One region of the Brucella anthropi ATCC 49188 genome, then DNA from elsewhere that is predicted to be linked to it. Evidence: predicted binding sites of a transcription regulator. Region 1 holds the regulator's gene; each other region holds the start of a gene.

Region 1 (4,414 bases):
CCCGCCGTGTGGAAGAACATGGCGTTCTTGAGCTTCGGATGACGCTCACCCTTCAGAACCGCGTCGGCAGCGGCCTGAACATCAGGCAGCGCCTTGGAATTCATCTGGCGGGTAAGCACACCGGGCGCAAACTGGTTCTTCTGACCGACGACACCGCAAATCGTATCCGGATAACGTCCCGACGCGAGACGGTTCATGACGACCGTACCAACAGCCAGAAGACCGTCGGAACTCGAACGATTGGATTCGAAGAACATCGCACGTTCAAGGCAATTCTTGTCCCGTGCGGTGTAGGTGTAGGTCTTCACGCCATTGACGGATTTGACGTGGCTTGCCGCCGTCTTTTCCGAATTGGCTTTTCCCGAGGTTCCGGTTGTCGTGCAACCGGTCACCACGAAAGGCGCAATCACCAGCCCGATAAGAGCGGGCAATTTCCACTTCGCGGCGCGCGTCAATGGCTCAGTCTCATGTTAGGACCCTTAACTGATCCAGTCATCCATTCAGGCGAACACATCTGGAACGATGTGCGCGAACGTCTGACTGCGGTGCAAGTCAAAGAGGACGAAGATCAAAATCACACGTCCTACAGTCGCTCAATCGAATTCAAGGTTTTGGAATTTTTAGGCCAAAAAAAGGCGGCGGGTCAAATCCCAACAATGCTGGAGACCGCTGAAAAGTCCTAAAACAATTCCGAATCGAGATTGCGAATGTGCCTACAAGCCCTTTAAATATATTAATAATTCCTTAACGAGAATTAGCGATTCAGGTAAGATATTGATTTAACGAGATTCAAAGTCTCGCAATACACGCCATATCGCTGCCTTAATTCGCTTTTGCTTGTACTTTTTTTGCATACACATTCGTGGTGTTTCAAATCTTCTGCAGAATTTCTGCTTCCAGGCCGGTTCCATTGCTCTTTGTCAACTTTGACAACAGATTTGTAACATCGCGTGAGATCATACTTTTGAGACCCGTTTCGGGTTGTTGCAATGCGAATCGGGCGAGCACGATCCGCACCTTGCAAAGCTGGGTCTTAAACAAAAAACGACCCGCCACGGATACCGTGGTGGGTCGGACAAGTTCAGTTCCTGACGCCGAGATGACCGCAGCGGTCACCCGAAAGAATAACCCGCACCCCGAACGGTGCGGATCGGATCGAGCGCACGACCGACATTGATCGCCTTGCGCAGCCGTCCGACATGGACGTCCACCGTGCGGTCGTCGACATAGATGTCCGGTCCCCAAACGCCATCCAGAAGCTGGCTACGTGAGAAGACACGACCGGGCGACATCATGAAATATTCGAGCAGGCGGAATTCCGTTGGTCCGAGACGAACTTCCTTTTCCTTGCGATAGACACGATGCTGTTGGCGGTCGAGAACCAGGTCGCCCACTTTCAGCACGTGCGAAAGAATGCTCGGATTCGACCGGCGCAACATCGCCTTGACGCGCGCCAGCAGTTCCGGCGTCGAAAATGGCTTCACGACATAGTCGTCCGCACCGACGCTCAGGCCGCGAACACGTTCGCTTTCCTCGCCACGTGCCGTCAGCATGATGATGGGCAGGCGTTCGGTTTCCGGCCATTGGCGCAAGCGACGGCAAAGCTCAATGCCCGATACGCCCGGCAACATCCAGTCCAGAATGAGCAGATCCGGTACGTTCTCGCGCAAGGCGATCTCGGCTTCGTCGCCGCGCAGCATTGTATCGACCTGGTAGCCCTCTGCCTCAAGATTATAGCGAAGAAGAACGCTCAGCGCCTCTTCGTCTTCTACCACAGCGATTTTGGGTGCCTGTGACATCCAGTATTTCCCTATCCAAATTCGGCGGGCGGTGGATACAATCCCCCCAATCGACCGCGTGCCGCCGCGCTATTCACTCATTCTCAACCGCCAGACCGTGGTCCGGTCGGCTGCAGTTCAGGGTTTACGCGCCTCATCCACGACAATACCGTGGCTCAGGTCTTCCTTGGGTCGTTCGGCCGGCATTTGCAGGCCGGTCACGATGTAGTAGACGGTCTCCGCAATATTGGTCGCGTGATCGCCGATACGCTCGATATTCTTTGCGCAGAACAGAAGATGCGTGCAGGCGGAAATATTGCGCGGGTCTTCCATCATGTAGGTCAGCAGCTCGCGGAACAGTGACGTGTACATGGCATCAATCTCGTCGTCGCGGTCGCGAACGACATTGATCTGCTGCACCGAGCGCGACGCATAGGCGTCGAGAACATCCTTGAGCTGGGTCAGCGCCAGCTCGGCGAGTGTTTCGAGCCCGCGATAAAGCTTTACCGGCTGGCGTGATTCCGAAACGGCGGCAACGCGCTTGGCAATGTTCTTGCCCAGATCGCCCACGCGTTCCAGATCGGCAGAAATGCGGATCGAGCCAATGATCTCGCGCAGGTCCACAGCCATGGGCTGACGCTTGGCGATAATCATCACAGCCTTGTCGTCAATCTCGCGCTCGCTGGCATCGAGAATGAGATCGTCGGAGATGACGCGCTGTGCGAGCGCATTGTCCGCATTGACGATAGCGGCGACCGACTGCTCGACCATACGTTCCGCATGTCCGCCCATTTCGGCGATCTTATGGGAGAGAAACTTCAATTCCTCGTCGTAGGAGCGAACGGTATGCTGAGACGGCATAGTAGACCTCGTAATATAAATTGCGGGGAAGCCGCACTGTCTATCTGTTGAAGCGCAGTTCCGGATCAGCCGAAGCGTCCGGTAATGTAGTCCTGCGTGCGCTTTTCGGTCGGCGCGGTGAACATGGTTTCCGTGTCACCCACTTCGACCAGATTGCCGAGGTGGAACATGGCGGTGCGCTGCGAAACACGCGCGGCCTGCTGCATGGAGTGCGTGACGATCACGATCGTATAGTTCTGGCGCAGTTCGTCGATCAGCTCTTCCACCTTCGCGGTCGCAATCGGGTCGAGCGCCGAGCACGGTTCGTCCATGAGAATGACTTCCGGGCTCACCGCAATCGCGCGTGCGATGCAAAGACGTTGCTGCTGGCCGCCCGAAAGACCGGTGCCCGCATCGTGCAGACGATCCTTCACTTCCTCGAACAAGCTCGCCTTCTGCAAGCTCGTCACGACGATTTCTTCAAGATCGGCCTTGGTGCGGGCGAGACCGTGAATGCGTGGGCCGTAGGCGACATTTTCATAAATCGACTTCGGAAACGGATTCGGCTTCTGGAACACCATGCCGACGCGGGCGCGCAGTTCGACGACATCGATCTTCGGATCGTAGATGTCTTCATTGTCGAGCGTGATCTTGCCACCGACCTTACAGCCTTCGATCGTATCGTTCATGCGGTTAAGCGAACGCAGGAAGGTAGACTTGCCGCAACCCGAAGGGCCGATCAGCGCCGTGACCATCTTTTCCTGGATTTCCAGATCGACGTCAAACAGCGCCTGCTTCTCGCCATAAAATACGCAAACCTTGTCGCCGCGCATCTTTATGGAATTGGCGTTGGCGTTCATCTTTTCTCCTACGGCTTTCTCGAGAGATCGTTCAGTCATCAGGTTCATAGCTTTCGACTCCCGTTTACCAGCGGCGCTCGAAGCGGCGGCGCAGAATGATTGCTGCAATATTCATCACGGCAAGGAACAGAAGCAGGACGATGATAGCGCCTGACGTGCGTTCCACAAAGGCGCGTTCTGCTTCATTCGCCCACATGTAGATTTGTACAGGCAATGCCGTCGCTGGATCCATTGGCGTGGACGGCACGTCGGCGACGAAAGCCACCATGCCGATGAGAAGAAGCGGTGCGGTTTCACCAAGCGCATGGGCAAGGCCGATGATCGTTCCCGTCAGGATGCCGGGTGCGGCAAGCGGCAGGACGTGGTGGAACACCATCTGTGTTTTCGATGCACCAAGACCGAGGGCCGCAGCGCGGATCGACGGCGGCACCGCGCGAAGGGCGGCGCGGGTCGCGATGATGATGGTGGGAAGCGTCATCAGCGTCAGCACCAGACCACCGACCAGTGACGCCGAACGCGGCAGGCCGAAGAAATTGATGAAGACAGCAAGCCCGAGCAGACCGAACACGATGGACGGAACCGCTGCCAGGTTGTTGATGTTCACCTCGATCATGTCGGTGAAACGGTTCTTCTTGGCGAACTCTTCCAGATAGATTGAAGCGGCGACGCCGATAGGCAGCGACAGACCGAGAACGATCAGCATCATGTAGAGCGAACCGACAAGCGCGACGCCGAGACCGGAGGTTTCCGGACGGCTGGAGGCACCGAAGGTGAAGAGACCTGTATTGAAGGCCTCCTTCATGACGCCTTCTTCCGAAAGCATCTTCATCCAGCCCACCTGACGGTCAGAAACCTTACGGCTCGTCTCCGGCACGGAAAGGTCAATCTGACCTTTGAAGGCAGAATCGATGTCGGCGCCGGCCAGAACAGGAACGG
Region 2 (4,414 bases), 1.4 Mb from region 1:
GCAGGAAAGCATAGGTCCATTGTGGCGGGACAGGAAAGCGTTCCGCGAGATATTCGGGAAACCGCGTGTGAAAGCTTGTCGTGAAGGACCAGCCCATTTTCAAGCAGGCGCGCCGTGCCATAAACCCGAGCGGACCCTCGGTTGCAATGTGCACATAGTCCGGTCGCATGGCCTTCAGACGTCGTCTAAGCGCACCCGGCGTCGTCAAGGCTAGCCGGATTTCCGGATAGGTCGGACAGGGGACCGACCGATAATCCAGCGGAGATATGACGGTGACGTCGTATCCGCGCTCAATCATCAGATCACGACATTTGGTCAGCGTGCGCACGACGCCGTTGACTTGAGGATGCCAGGCGTCGGTAACGATGACGATTTCCTTCATCGGCGGAAGGTCGCCAGTTCGCGGACGGGAAGTGGGAGCTGGATCACCCTATCCTCGCCATGCTCTTCACTGTCGGAATTGACAATACCTGTCGTCGGGCGGCGATCACGGCGTTCCGTCCATTCGATGAGCTCCATACGGCCATCGAAATGTTCAATCACGGCCGTGCAGCTTTCCACCCAATCGCCCGTATTGATGTATTCCACGCCATTCATGCTCTCGATCGTGGCGTGATGAATATGGCCGCAGATCACACCATCAACCCCGATACGCTGCGCTTCTTCCGAAACCACGCTCTCGAACTGACCAATGAAATTGACCGCCTTTTTGACGCGAAACTTCGCCCAGGCTGAAAATGACCAGTAGCGCAGACCGAAAAGCGAGCGAACCCGGCTCATAACCGTATTTATCCAGATTGCTGTGTCATATGCCCAGTCGCCCAGATAGGCGATAAAGCGGGCATTGCGTACAACCACATCGAACTGATCACCATGGATTACCAGAAACTTGCGTCCGTCTGCCGTCTCATGGATCGCGCGGTTCATCACTTCGATGCCGCCAAAATGCGTTCCCTGAAAATTGCGCAGGAACTCATCGTGATTACCAGCAATGTAGATGATGTTGGCACCCTTGCGACTCTTGCGGAGCAGCTTCTGGACCACATCATTGTGCTCTTGCGGCCAATGCCAATTGCGCCGCAGGCGCCACCCATCGACAATATCGCCGACAAGATAGATCGTCTCGGCTTCATGATAGCGAAGAAAATCCAGAAGCAGTTCCGCCTGTGCGGCCTTGGAACCGAGATGCACATCCGAGATAAAGAGGGTTCGGAGTTTTCTGGGCTGCGGAGCGTCGGTGCTCATATGGTTGTCCCCTTCAATGGCAACCTGATCTGAGCGCAGAAAACCCGATTCATGTCACAGACATATGACGGTCGGCTTTGAGGCGCGGAAGGTGGCGTCCGCGCCTCCTGTTCTGTCCACTTTAGGCGACAAGTCCCACAGTTGGGCCGACATATCGCGACTGCGGACGAATGAGCTTGTTTGCCGCCACCTGTTCACGACAATGCGCTATCCAGCCCATGGTTCGCCCCATAGCGAAAACGCAAGTGAAAGCCTCACGCGGGAACCCCAGCTGTTCCAACAACAAAGCAGTATAAAACTCGACATTGGTTTCGAGGGAGCGGTCCGGCTTGTGGCGCCTTAGAACTGCGATAGCGGCTTTCTCAACGGCCTCGGCCAATTCAACGCGGTGTTTTCCACGCCCTTGTTCTAGGGCTTCGATGTGCTTCAATGCACCTTTCAAGGCATCGGCGCGAGGATCGCGTACACGATAGACCCTGTGACCGAACCCCATCAGTCTGTCTCCATCCGCAACAGCGGATTCAAGCCAACGCTCCGCGTTGTCGGGCCTACCGATTGCATCCAGCATATCGAGGACCGGGCCGGGTGCACCGCCATGCAGCGGTCCTTTCAATGCGCTGATTGCGGCAAGCAGCGATGAGGTCAATCCGGCTCGTGTAGATGCCACGACACGCGCAGCAAAAGTCGATGCGTTCAATCCGTGGTCTGAAACCGTTATAAGATAAGTGTTCAGCCCAGCGACCTCTGCTTCATCCGGCATTCCCGCATTCATCATACGAAGGATGTCAGCGCTATGGGGAAGCGTCGGATCAGGATGTATGGGACGGCGCCCCTTCTGGCCCCTCAGAATGGCCGTCGTAAAGACTGCCGGTGCCGCCATCAGATGCAAGGCTGCGGTCAGATCATCGTCGTCAGGGATGCGTGCCATCAATGCGCGAAGCGCTTCGATGGGAGACATTTCCATCAATGTATCGTCAAGCGCATCCGTATGATGAAATACCTGTACGCGCGCTTCACCGAGCGCTTTCTGAAGTTCCTCCCCTTTGGGAAGATCATTGAAAAAGCCGCCCCACAGAAGTTCTATTCCATCTTCGACGCTGCTATGCGGGACCAGATCGTCCAGCGACCGACCGCGAATAACCAGCCTGCCTGCAAGCCCATCGACGTCAGACAACACGGTTTCAGCAGCAATCACATCTTCAAGTCCGCTATTCATAATTATTCTCCTTGTTTGCCTTTCGACATTGAATCCAAGTATAGTTGACGTCAATCTTGACGAAATAGATCAATGTAGGGGGCAATAATGGACTGGCTAACTGCGGAGGAAGCCCTTGCTGTTCTCCAGACAAAGCCGCAGACTCTCTATGCAAATGTGAGCCGTGGCCGCATCCGTTCCAAGCCATTGCCGGATGATCCGAGACGCAGCCTCTATCGGTCGGAGGATGTCCATCGTCTGGCTGGCAAGCGTCCCGGTCGCAAGAGAGATAGCGTGGTTGCCGCCGACACCATTCGTTGGGGCCTGCCGATCATGCGCTCGGGCATTTCGACCATCCTGGATGGCCGCTTGCTCTATCGTGGCTGCGACGCTGCTGAGCTGTCCGAAACAGCAACGCTGGAGGAAGTGGCTGCACTGCTGTGGCAGATGGATTTCGACGGTATCATCAGAAGTGACAACGAATCGACCTTGAACATTCGTCAGACCGAGACTGCGCCTCTGGAACGGCTGTTTACTGTCCTTGGTGTTCGCGCTGCGAATGATCTACCCAGTTCGGGGCGTTCAACATCAATCCTGCAGCAAGAGGCTTTTGGTCTGCTGCAACTGTTTCACAATACCGTTCTTGGCGTTTCCGCATCGAATATGCCGATGCATGAACGCATTGCTCAGGCTTGGCAAAAGCCGCAGGCAAGTGATGTGATCCGGCGCATTCTTGTGCTTCTGGCCGACCACGAACTCAATGCATCGGCATTCGCTACACGCGTTGCGGCGTCTACAGGTACACCGCTTTCCGCTGCGGTTCTCGCCGGATTATCAACATTGATTGGCCCGCGACATGGACGAGCGGCCACAGCGGCGGCGGCTATTATTACGCAAACCCGGCAAATAGGAGCAGAAGCAGCGATCAAGGGCCAGCTCAGACAAGGAACACAGTTTCACTTTTTCGGCCACCCGCTTTACCGCGAAACAGGTGATATTCGCGCCACCGCACTATTGGAACATCTGGAATTGCCTCCCCCCTATAGCGATCTGGAACAAAGTGCCGCGAACATTCTCGGAGAAAAGCCAAACGTCGACTTCGCCCTCGCCGCCGTTACAGAAATCTATGATCTGCCGCTCGACGCACCGCTATTTCTGTTTGCGCTCGCACGCATCGTGGGATGGCTCGCCCATGCACTGGAACAGGCTGATAGCGGATCGCTCATACGCCCGAGGGCAGAATTCATGCCGCCGCTTGAATAGCGCTTCACCAAATATTGTTCGCAATGAACGCATATTCTGCCGGTAAAAGGTGGACATATGCGCCCGTGAACCAGAATCCGGTTGATCGGACTGCTCGCTTGGTGGCATGTCTCTAAAACTTGAACAAGATGTGAGGATCGAGCCGTGGACTTGGGCCTGAAAGGTCGAAAAGCAATTGTGTGTGCTTCCAGCAAGGGACTCGGACGGGCATGCGCGGAGGCGCTCGCCGAAGCCGGTTGCGATCTGGTTCTCAATGGACGCAACGAAGAAACTCTCGCCACAACCGCGGAAGCAATTCGCAAAACATTTGGCGTGAAAGTCGATACTGTCGTTGCCGACGTGTCCACCGCTGAAGGGCAAGCCAAACTGCTTGCCGCCTGCCCTGCACCGGACATTCTCGTGAATAATAACGGCGGTCCAGCCTTCAAGGATTTCCGCCTGCTCGACCGCGACGCGATCCTGCAGGGTGTGACACAGAATATGGTCACCCCCATAGAATTGATCAAAGCTGTTATCGACGGAATGGTCGAGCGCCGTTTCGGCCGTATCGTCAATATCACATCGACGTCGGTTTACGCCCCCATTCCCGGGCTTGATCTCTCATCTGGCGCCCGCGCCGGTCTGACTGCATTTCTGGCTGGCGTCGCCCGCACGGTTGCAGCCTCCAATGTGACGATCAATAACATCCTTCCCGGCGCCTTTGACACGGAT
Region 3 (4,414 bases), 1.0 Mb from region 1:
TGGACATGCCGGATCGAGATACGATCGAAAGCGACTTCATCATAGCCGAAAATATCCGCAACGCCTGCAAGGAAGGCCATCTCTTTTTCATGCACATAGCCGTCAGCGGTGGCTATATGAAAAAGACCGTCGAGGATATCCTCAAGCAGATGGCAATCGGGTTGTCCTTCACTACACAATCCGGCGAGCTGACGCGCATAGGATTCATAGCCAGCGACATCCTGCTTGGCGAGATCGTAGAGCCGCGCAACATGCGCCGTCTCTTCCTTCGGCACGGCGAATATATCCTGAAAGGCGCGGATTTCGTCCTGTGTGACGACCCCGTCGGCCTTGGCCATCTTGGCTGAAAGCGCGATCATCGCAATGGAGAAGGCCACCCGGCGCCGTGTATCGGCGTCACCTTCGAAAACGGTGCGCACGGCTTCGATAACGCCAGTAATGGCATTCGACGCCACGTAAGTGACAAACTCACCGATGCGAACCCAAATCGACATGGGACTTTTCTATAGAATTCCGAATGAACTGAAAACCGCCCAGGCGAGCGAAAGTCTAAAAAACAAACATTTAGAAAGAATATCAGGACATTGGCTTAGATTGTTGCCGAGTTCCGCAACGAACGCTTATTGCTGGGGTTCGCGTTCGTCGAAGGAACGCTGTGCGGCCGTGGCTGCTGCTTGTCCAGCCGTCTGTGCCTGCTGATCCGTTTGACCGACAGATTTTGCCGCGGCAACGGCATTGGTCCGTGCGCGTTCAATGGCTGCTGCCTTCTCTTCCGGGCTCACCACACCGGAACTGTCGCGGAGCGACTTGACCAGATCGGGGCCTTTCTCCGTGCTTCCACTTTCTGCCGGTTTGGCAGGCTGCGATACAGCAGCGGCGCCCTGCTCGCTGCCATTCGTAGTGGCAGCAATCTCGTCGTCTCCTTTGCCGCAAGCGGCAAGCACAACAAGAACAATCGCAGAGATGAAAAACAGGAAGTTACGGTTCATGACAAAAGCCATAACCGAACCGAGCCTGCGTTGAAACACGGAAAACGCAGAATGCCCGTCTTTTCCCGACATGGTTGCTTTAACGTTCATCTCAATCCTAAAACCATTGGCTTAAAGCCATTGGTCTAAAGCCTTTGACCGAAGCCTATTGGCACGAATGGCGACCCGGAAACCGGATCGCCACCCGCATGCTAGTGCATCACGACTTCCCAACCTTAGTTGGAAGGCGCTGTCCCTGTACCTGGCGCCGGGGTAGCCGGTGCCGGAGTTGCCGGGGCTGGCGTCGTCGTCGTGTCATTGTTCGAGGGCGCTGCCGGCGCGGATGGTGCCGGTGCGTTGCTCGTGTCGTCCTTCTTGTCATTGCACGCTGCAAGGCCGAGAAGCGATACGGCGGCGACAGAAGCAATCAGAAACTTCTTCACGTTGGCTCTCCTTCCTAGATCAGGCTCGTTGGCCTGGTTTCAGGCATTAAATGGCAATATTGCCAAACGCCTCTCTCTGTTTTCTCCGTGCGTGACCGGTTGATCCGGCCAATCACCTTTACGGTCACTCATCGACACAGAAATCCCGTCGACTCGGACCGTCACACAAGAAAACGGCAACGGCGCGAAAAAGTTCTCTCAAATAGTCTTACCGACCGTAATAAAGCGACAGTATTACAGGCGTATAGGCGCATTCATCTGGTTTAAAAACCCGCAATTAATTCGTCACGCCCCTGTCATTGGACGATGTTTAACTTGGCAAAATCAAAGTCGGGATTCGTGCACTAGGGGAATTTTTGATGACACAGCAAGCATCAGCCGACACAATTCTAAAGCAGGCCGTGACCCAGAACAGCGCCCTCTCGCGGGCAGGCTTTTCTGAAAGGCTGTTTGCCTGGCTGTTCAAAGGGCTGGTCTATCCGCAGATATGGGAAGACCCGGAAGTTGATATGGCAGCTCTGGCTATAGAGCCGGACCACCGCATCGTCACCATCGCGTCCGGCGGATGCAATGCCATGTCCTACCTGACCGCCGATCCGGCACGTGTGGAGGCGGTCGATCTCAATCAGGCACACGTCGCGTTCAACCGGCTGAAGATTGCGGCTGTCAAAAACCTGCCCGACTACGATGCATTCTACCGATTTTACGGGAAAGCCGACGACAAGACCAATCTTGCCGCCTACAAGCGCTTCATCCGCCCGCATCTGGACAGCGAAAGCCGCGACTATTGGGAAAAACGCAAATGGAATGGCCGCCAGCGTATTTCCATTTTCTGGCGCGACCTCTATCGCCACGGCTTGCTTGGCGTCTTCATCGGCATGGGCCATCGCGTGGCGCGCCTCTACGGGATCGATCCGCGCGACATCTTGAAGGCGCGCACAATGGAAGAGCAGCGTAGCTTCTTCGACACGGCGCTTGCCCCGCTCTTTGAAAAACGCATGGTGCGCTGGGCCACGGCCCGCAAATCATCCCTTTTCGGACTGGGCATACCGCCACAGCAATATGATGCCCTTGCCACTGCAGGAAACGGCGACATGGCGCTTGTCCTGCGCAGCCGTCTTGAGAAACTCGCTTGCGGTTTCCCCCTTACCGACAATTATTTCGCCTGGCAGGCATTCGGGCGCGGCTATAGCGGCAATGAGGAGACCGGGCCTCTCCCGCCCTATCTGTCACGCTCCAATTTTGAAACAGTACGCGCACGCGCTGATCGCATGACCGTACAGAACGCAAGCTATACCGATTTTCTCGCTGCCAAGCCTGCGGCATCCGTCGACCGTTATATCCTGCTGGATGCGCAGGACTGGATGAATGACGAGCAGCTCAATGCCCTCTGGAGTGAAATCACCCGTACGGCAGCACCAAATGCCCGTGTCATCTTTCGTACCGCAGCCGAACCGAGTCTGCTTCCAGGACGGGTGGCACCGCAGATTCTGGATCGCTGGGACTATCAAGCGGACGAATCCCGCACCCTGCACGACCGCGATCGCTCGTCGATCTATGGCGGGTTCCATCTTTATGCGCTGAAGGATGCCTGACATGTCGCGCAGCCCATGGAGCGTTCAGGGTATAGACCATGCCAACCTCATGGATCGGGTCTACCGTCGTCAGCGGCACTTCTATGACGCGACCCGCAAATACTATCTTCTGGGTCGCGACCCCATGATCGCAGGACTGTCCGTACCCAAGGACGGCACAGTTCTGGAGATCGGCTGCGGCACCGGCCGCAATCTGATAAAAGCTGCAGAAAACTACCCCGATGCAAAACTCTTCGGCATCGATATTTCAGCAGAAATGCTGGATACGGCACGCCGGGCGGCGGAGCGCGCTGGCATCGAAGATCGCGTCCGGCTTGATCGTGCGGATGCGGCCCAGTTCGATCCAGAACGACTGTTCGGGCAAGCCGGCTTCGACCGGATTTTCATTTCCTATGCCGTATCGATGATACCGCAATGGCAGTCGGTCATTCGTGAAAGCATCCGGCACCTCAATGCGGGCGGAGAATTGCATATCGTCGATTTTGGCGATCAGGCCCGGCTGCCGCGCTGGTTCGGAAAGGCACTCTTCCAATGGCTGGAATGGTTCCATGTCACACCGCGCAGCGACTTGTTCGCGGTTTGCGACCAGCTTGCGCAGGAACGCAGTGCTGTCGTTGAGAAGCGCATTCTTTATCGCGGCTTTGCCTGGATAACAGTTGTTCGTTCGACAATGCCACCCTCTGCCACAGATTAGCACCAAACTTGCCCGCCAGACTGGTGACGTCCGGCTCCGGATCGCGTAACCGTTAGAAGACTGATTCGCGACACGGAACCACTATATGAACCGTCTGGCCAGCTGCAGCATTCTCGCCCTCGGCGCTTTACTTCTCTCCGCCTGCACGACGGTGGATTACGACTTTTCCGACGTAAAGAAATCGGGCGGCTCGGTGGCCCGGATCGCACCGCCGTCCGGCTCGGTAAAGGCACCGCGCTTCGGTGATCGCGACCCGCACGACTGGACCGGTAAAACGCCCTGGCACTATCCGATCCACGGCACAGACGTTTCCAAATATCAGACCAACATTGACTGGAGCGCCGTGCGCGCCAGCGGCATTTCCTTCGCCTTCATCAAGGCAACTGAAGGCGGTGACCGTGTCGATGATCGTTTTCAGGAACACTGGAACGGCGCGCGCCAGGCGGGTATCCGACGCAGCGCCTATCATTTCTACTATTTCTGCCGTCCGGCCATCGAACAGGCCCGCTGGTATATCCAGAACGTGCCGCGTGATCCGAGCGCGCTTCCACCCGTTCTCGATATGGAGTGGAACCCGCAATCGCCAACCTGCAAGCTGCGCCCCAACGCAGCCGTTGTGCGCAAGGAAATGCGCATCTTCCTGCAGGCGCTGGAAAAGCATTACGGCAAACGCCCGATTGTTTACACGACGGTCGATTTCTTCGATGACAACGA
Region 4 (4,414 bases), on a different replicon from region 1:
AAGCTTTGACGAAGGCCCCCAACTTTCACCGGGGGCCAACTGTCTCATCAAGTCATTACACCGCGATCTTGCCGCCGCCCTGCTTGGTGATTGCCACCACGGCAGGCCGAACCGGCATATCGTCCTTGAAATCCGGCCAGCGGGTGGACAGGTCCTCGTAATAGGACGGACGGCCATGACCGTCCCAATCCTCGCCGCCGTCGCCCGGATGCTGCACGGCGACGAAAGCCGTCTCATCGTCGGGTGCGAACAGCGGACCGCACATTTCTGCACCCACCGGCACGCGGTAGAACAGTTTCGAGGTCGCGCGCGCATCGCCTTCCGTATCGACCGCCCAAAGTCCGTCCGTGCGACCGGTACCCTTGTTGCTGTTGCCATCGGTTGCGACCCAAAGCCGACCGGCACTGTCGACGGCGGCGTTGTCCGGCATACCGAACCAGCCATTGCGCGTCGTATCGGTGGAAAAGCTGGCACCGACTTCTGCCACAGAAGGATCGCCGCATTTCAACAGCACCTCCCACTTGCCCGTCGTGGCGGCAAAATCCTGACCATCTTCCTCGATCTCGATGATATGGCCGAAGGCGTTCTTGGCGCGCGGATTGGCGGCATCCACCTGATCGTCCTTGCGCTTGGTATTGTTGGTGAGCATGACATAAACACGGCCATTGACCGGGTTCGGCTGCACGTCCTCGGGGCGATCCATCTTGGTCGCGCCGAGAAGATCACCGGCACGCCGGGTTTCGATCAGCACATCGGCCTGACTTTTGAAGCCGTTCTGCTCGGTCAGCGGACCCTGACCGAATACCAGCGGCATCCACTCAACCTTGCCATCTTCATGGAATTTGGCCACGTGAAGCGTGCCTTCATCCAGCAGATCCATATTGGCAGCGCGATCATCCGGGTTGAACTTGCCCGCCGTCACGAACTTGTAGACATAGTCGAAGCGTTCGTCGTCGCCCAGATAGAAGACCACGCGCCCGTCCTTGTTGACGATGGATTCGGCGCCCTCATGCTTGAAACGGCCAAGCGCGGTCCGCTTCTTCGGCACGGAGTTCGGATCGGACACATCGACCTCGACGATCCAGCCGAAACGGTTCGGTTCGTTCGGTTCCTTGGAAACATCGAAACGGTCGTAGAAACGTCCCCATTCGTATGAACCTTCGGGAATGCCCATGCGCTTGTAATTGGCCGTCTCCGCGTGACCTTCCGGCAGTTCGCCGATGAAATAGCCATGGATGTTTTCCTCGGCCATGATGTAGGTGCCCCAGGGTGTGACGCCGCCTGCACAATTGTTGACCGTGCCGAAAACCTTGGTGCCGGAAGGATCGGCATTGGTCTTGACGCGATCATGACCGGCGGCGGGACCGCTCAGCGCCATCTCGGTATTGGAGGTGATGCGGCGGTTGTTTGCACCGTCGAGCACCGGTTGCCACTTGCCGTCCTGCTTGCGGATTTCGACAATCGTGCCGCCATGGGCGGCCATTTCGATATCCACCTGTTCCTTCGAGAGCGGAGCCTGCTCCACCTTGCCGTCGACTATCTTGACGAGGCCGGGGAACATCAGGTGCGGATTGGTATATTCGTGATTGACCACGAGGAAGCCATGTTCCGGCGATCCCTCAATAGCGATATAGCCGACATAATCATTGTTGTAGCCGAACTGGCGCGCCTGCGCCTCGGCAGACTGTTTGGTCGGATCGAACTCCGGCGCATCGGCGAAAAGCCTGTCACCCCAGCGCAAAAGCACATCGGCATCATAGCCTTCCGCGACATGGTGATGGGCATCCACACCGGCCTCGACCTCCTTGAAGGAAAAGGCCGAACCGGATGCAGCGCGCGCATCACCGGCGCTCATCAGGGCGAGCGGGCTGACCGTTGCCGCAATGGCCGAGACAGCAAGCGATCCACGCAGAAATCCACGGCGGGAAAAGCGCCGGCTGATGATTTCGCCCATGGTTGGATTATCGGACGGATTGCGCGGATCGGCATCTGCTTCTTCCAACTGGCTGGTCTTGAACAGACTTTGCTGGGAAAGATTCTCTGACATTGCTGGCTCCCTATCGAATTGTGGAGTTGCAAATTAGAAGCACTAGATGACAGCCGGACGACATCGAGCTGTCCAAATTGGATTCCCACATGCATCGCGGGCCTGCATGGTTGCGTCTCTGTTGTCCGCTCAGGTTTTGTATGAGTGAAGACGCGCTCGCTGATGCGATAATTATTCAAACTGATAGACCAGCAGCCCAACTCTGCCTACTCTGTCAGTATAATTTCATTCCAGATTTGAGATATATTCGCTCTTCAACAAGTATATAGGTGAAGAATGGCTATCGAAATCTCGTTGAAACCCGGATTCTTGGTCATGAATGGCGATGATCACGAGTATGTTTTGGTGACACTAACCAATAACGGACAAGGTTTTTCCGGAGAGGTAAATATATATTCCGATAATTCGATAGAGCTTTTAACTGCGCAGTTCGGTATTGACGAAAGCATTATAGTTACAAAGCCGGATGGCACATATGAAGCTGGCTTCTCAACAGATTATGTTGGGCGATCAAAACCGCCACATAGCGGCCCTCTGCCCACGATGAATGGTACAATTTACTTTCAATACGCTGACGATCATGGCGTCAATACCGCCTGCAATGTCTCTATCGGAGCACTGGACGAATAATATTATGGGCTAATTGCCAAATATCCTCTTAAACCCGGATGCGTCGTCACATCCATCTCATCGTTTGAAACGGAATAGCTGACCCGGCCAGAAAATGTTCTAACCAGCTGTAGAATAATTTTGCCGGTAAATGCGCTTTCAGATAAAACCATCCCGGTTTATCGATTGAGGGGTTGATTATGACCGACGCGACGGCTGCACGACGCAATATTGTTATCCTGACAATTGCACAGGCACTGGGCGCTTCCAGCCCGCCTATCGTGATTTCGCTTGGCGGTCTGGTGGGCCAGAAACTGTCTTCCGATCCAGCACTCGTCACGCTGCCCGTCAGCCTGTTCAATCTCGGCCTTGCGCTTGGCACACTGCCTGCCGCTTTCTTCATGCGCCAGTTCGGACGCCGCAATGCCTATATGCTGGGCGCGCTTGTCGGCGCTGCGGCAGGTGTGATCGCAGCCGCAGGTATTTTTGCCGCCTCCTTCCTCATCTTCTGTCTCGGAACGCTGACTGCCGGTTTCTACGCCTCTTATGTCCAGAGCTATCGCTTTGCCGCGACCGATGCGGCAACGGGCGACATGAAGGCGCGCGCCATATCATGGGTCATGGTGGGTGGGCTCGTTGCGGCAATCGTCGGGCCACAGCTCGTCATCTGGACACGCGATACCATTCCGGATGCGATGTTTGCTGGCAGTTTCCTCAGCCAGGCTGTTCTTGGGCTTCTCGCCCTCCCCGTCCTTTTCATGCTGCGCGCACCGAAGGTCCGGAAAGATCCGAACGCTATCCATGATACAGGCCGCCCGCTGGGCGAAATTCTCCGTTCACCGCGCTTCATCCTTTCCGTGGCTGCTGGCGTCTGTTCCTATGCGCTGATGACTTTCGTGATGACGGCAGCGCCCATCGCCATGGTCGGCCATGGCCATTCCGTCGATCATGCGGCCCTTGGCATCCAGTGGCATGTGCTTGCCATGTTCGCGCCAAGCTTCTTCACCGGAAAGCTCATCACCCGTTTCGGCAAGGAAAAGATCACCGCGCTCGGTCTGGTTTTGATCGCGTTCTCCGCCATTATTGCATTGGGCGGCTTTGATGTCGGTCATTTCTGGGGTGCGCTGATCTTCCTCGGTATCGGCTGGAATTTCGGCTTTATTGGCGCGACTGCCATGGTGACCGACTGCCACACGCCGGCTGAACGCGGCAAGGCGCAGGGCGCCAATGATTTCATCATGTTTGGTACAGTGGCCTGCGCTTCGTTCTTTGCAGGGTCGCTGCTGCATTCGTCAGGCTGGGAAACCATCAACTGGCTGGTCTTCCCGATCGTCGCTCTTGTTCTGGTTCCGCTTATCCTGCGCCTGAAGCCGAAAGGGGCAGCAGCCGAAGCCTGACCGATTAAAAACCCTGCTCTTTCATCCAGAGCCTGCCGCCTTCGGACACCGCGTCATAAACCGCACCACCGGGGGCGGCGCCGATATCCGTATGCAAGCCCGCATATGATGCTGCCTCTCCCGCCTGCCCGTGTGGAGCGGAAACGGCGATGCAATCCGTTCCAGTCCCTGTTGCAGCTCTACCGCCGACAATTAGGCCGAGTTCGATAATGGCAGTGGTGCGGGCCTCGGCAGCAATCGACATTGCCTCTATATGGGCTGCGACCGACAATGGTTTGTCGATGTGGACCAGAAGATTGATCGTTCCAACGGGCATCTTCATCTGTGTGAGTTCCCCCACCCTTCCCGCATTCGACAGGCC

What was found. The regulator PhoB, encoded in region 1, activates phosphate uptake and scavenging genes when phosphate is short. The targets are predictions, from matches to a motif close to TGTCATNNANCTGTCAT.
Region 2: OANT_RS10910 (UDP-2,3-diacylglucosamine diphosphatase) is a predicted target of PhoB. The motif match lies at 1,299-1,315, and genes of this name have one in related genera.
Region 3: OANT_RS08985 (BtaA family protein) is a predicted target of PhoB. The motif match lies at 1,695-1,711, and genes of this name have one in related genera.
Region 4: OANT_RS22945 (PhoX family protein) is a predicted target of PhoB. The motif match lies at 2,094-2,110, and genes of this name have one in related genera.

Annotation. Positions count from the first base shown of each region.
Region 1 covers NC_009667.1:794,780-799,193, forward strand. Annotated here, with positions in the region: gene OANT_RS03945 (cell wall hydrolase) at 1-455, opposite strand, end outside; gene phoB (phosphate regulon transcriptional regulator PhoB) at 1,113-1,799, opposite strand; gene phoU (phosphate signaling complex protein PhoU) at 1,917-2,639, opposite strand; gene pstB (phosphate ABC transporter ATP-binding protein PstB) at 2,705-3,478, opposite strand; gene pstA (phosphate ABC transporter permease PstA) at 3,543-4,414, opposite strand, start outside.
Region 2 covers NC_009667.1:2,200,084-2,204,497, reverse strand. Annotated here, with positions in the region: gene OANT_RS10915 (glycosyltransferase family 4 protein) at 1-382, opposite strand, end outside; gene OANT_RS10910 (UDP-2,3-diacylglucosamine diphosphatase) at 379-1,245, opposite strand; gene OANT_RS10905 (citrate synthase/methylcitrate synthase) at 1,367-2,461, opposite strand; gene OANT_RS10900 (citrate synthase) at 2,549-3,703, shown strand; gene OANT_RS10895 (SDR family oxidoreductase) at 3,848-4,414, shown strand, end outside.
Region 3 covers NC_009667.1:1,812,344-1,816,757, reverse strand. Annotated here, with positions in the region: gene OANT_RS09000 (J domain-containing protein) at 1-494, opposite strand, end outside; gene OANT_RS08995 (hypothetical protein) at 621-1,079, opposite strand; gene OANT_RS08990 (hypothetical protein) at 1,205-1,411, opposite strand; gene OANT_RS08985 (BtaA family protein) at 1,771-3,006, shown strand; gene OANT_RS08980 (class I SAM-dependent methyltransferase) at 3,008-3,700, shown strand; gene OANT_RS08975 (glycoside hydrolase family 25 protein) at 3,786-4,414, shown strand, end outside.
Region 4 covers NC_009668.1:1,885,608-1,890,021, forward strand. Annotated here, with positions in the region: gene OANT_RS22945 (PhoX family protein) at 56-2,047, opposite strand; gene OANT_RS22950 (hypothetical protein) at 2,324-2,677, shown strand; gene OANT_RS22955 (MFS transporter) at 2,857-4,053, shown strand; gene OANT_RS22960 (adenosylcobinamide amidohydrolase) at 4,058-4,414, opposite strand, start outside.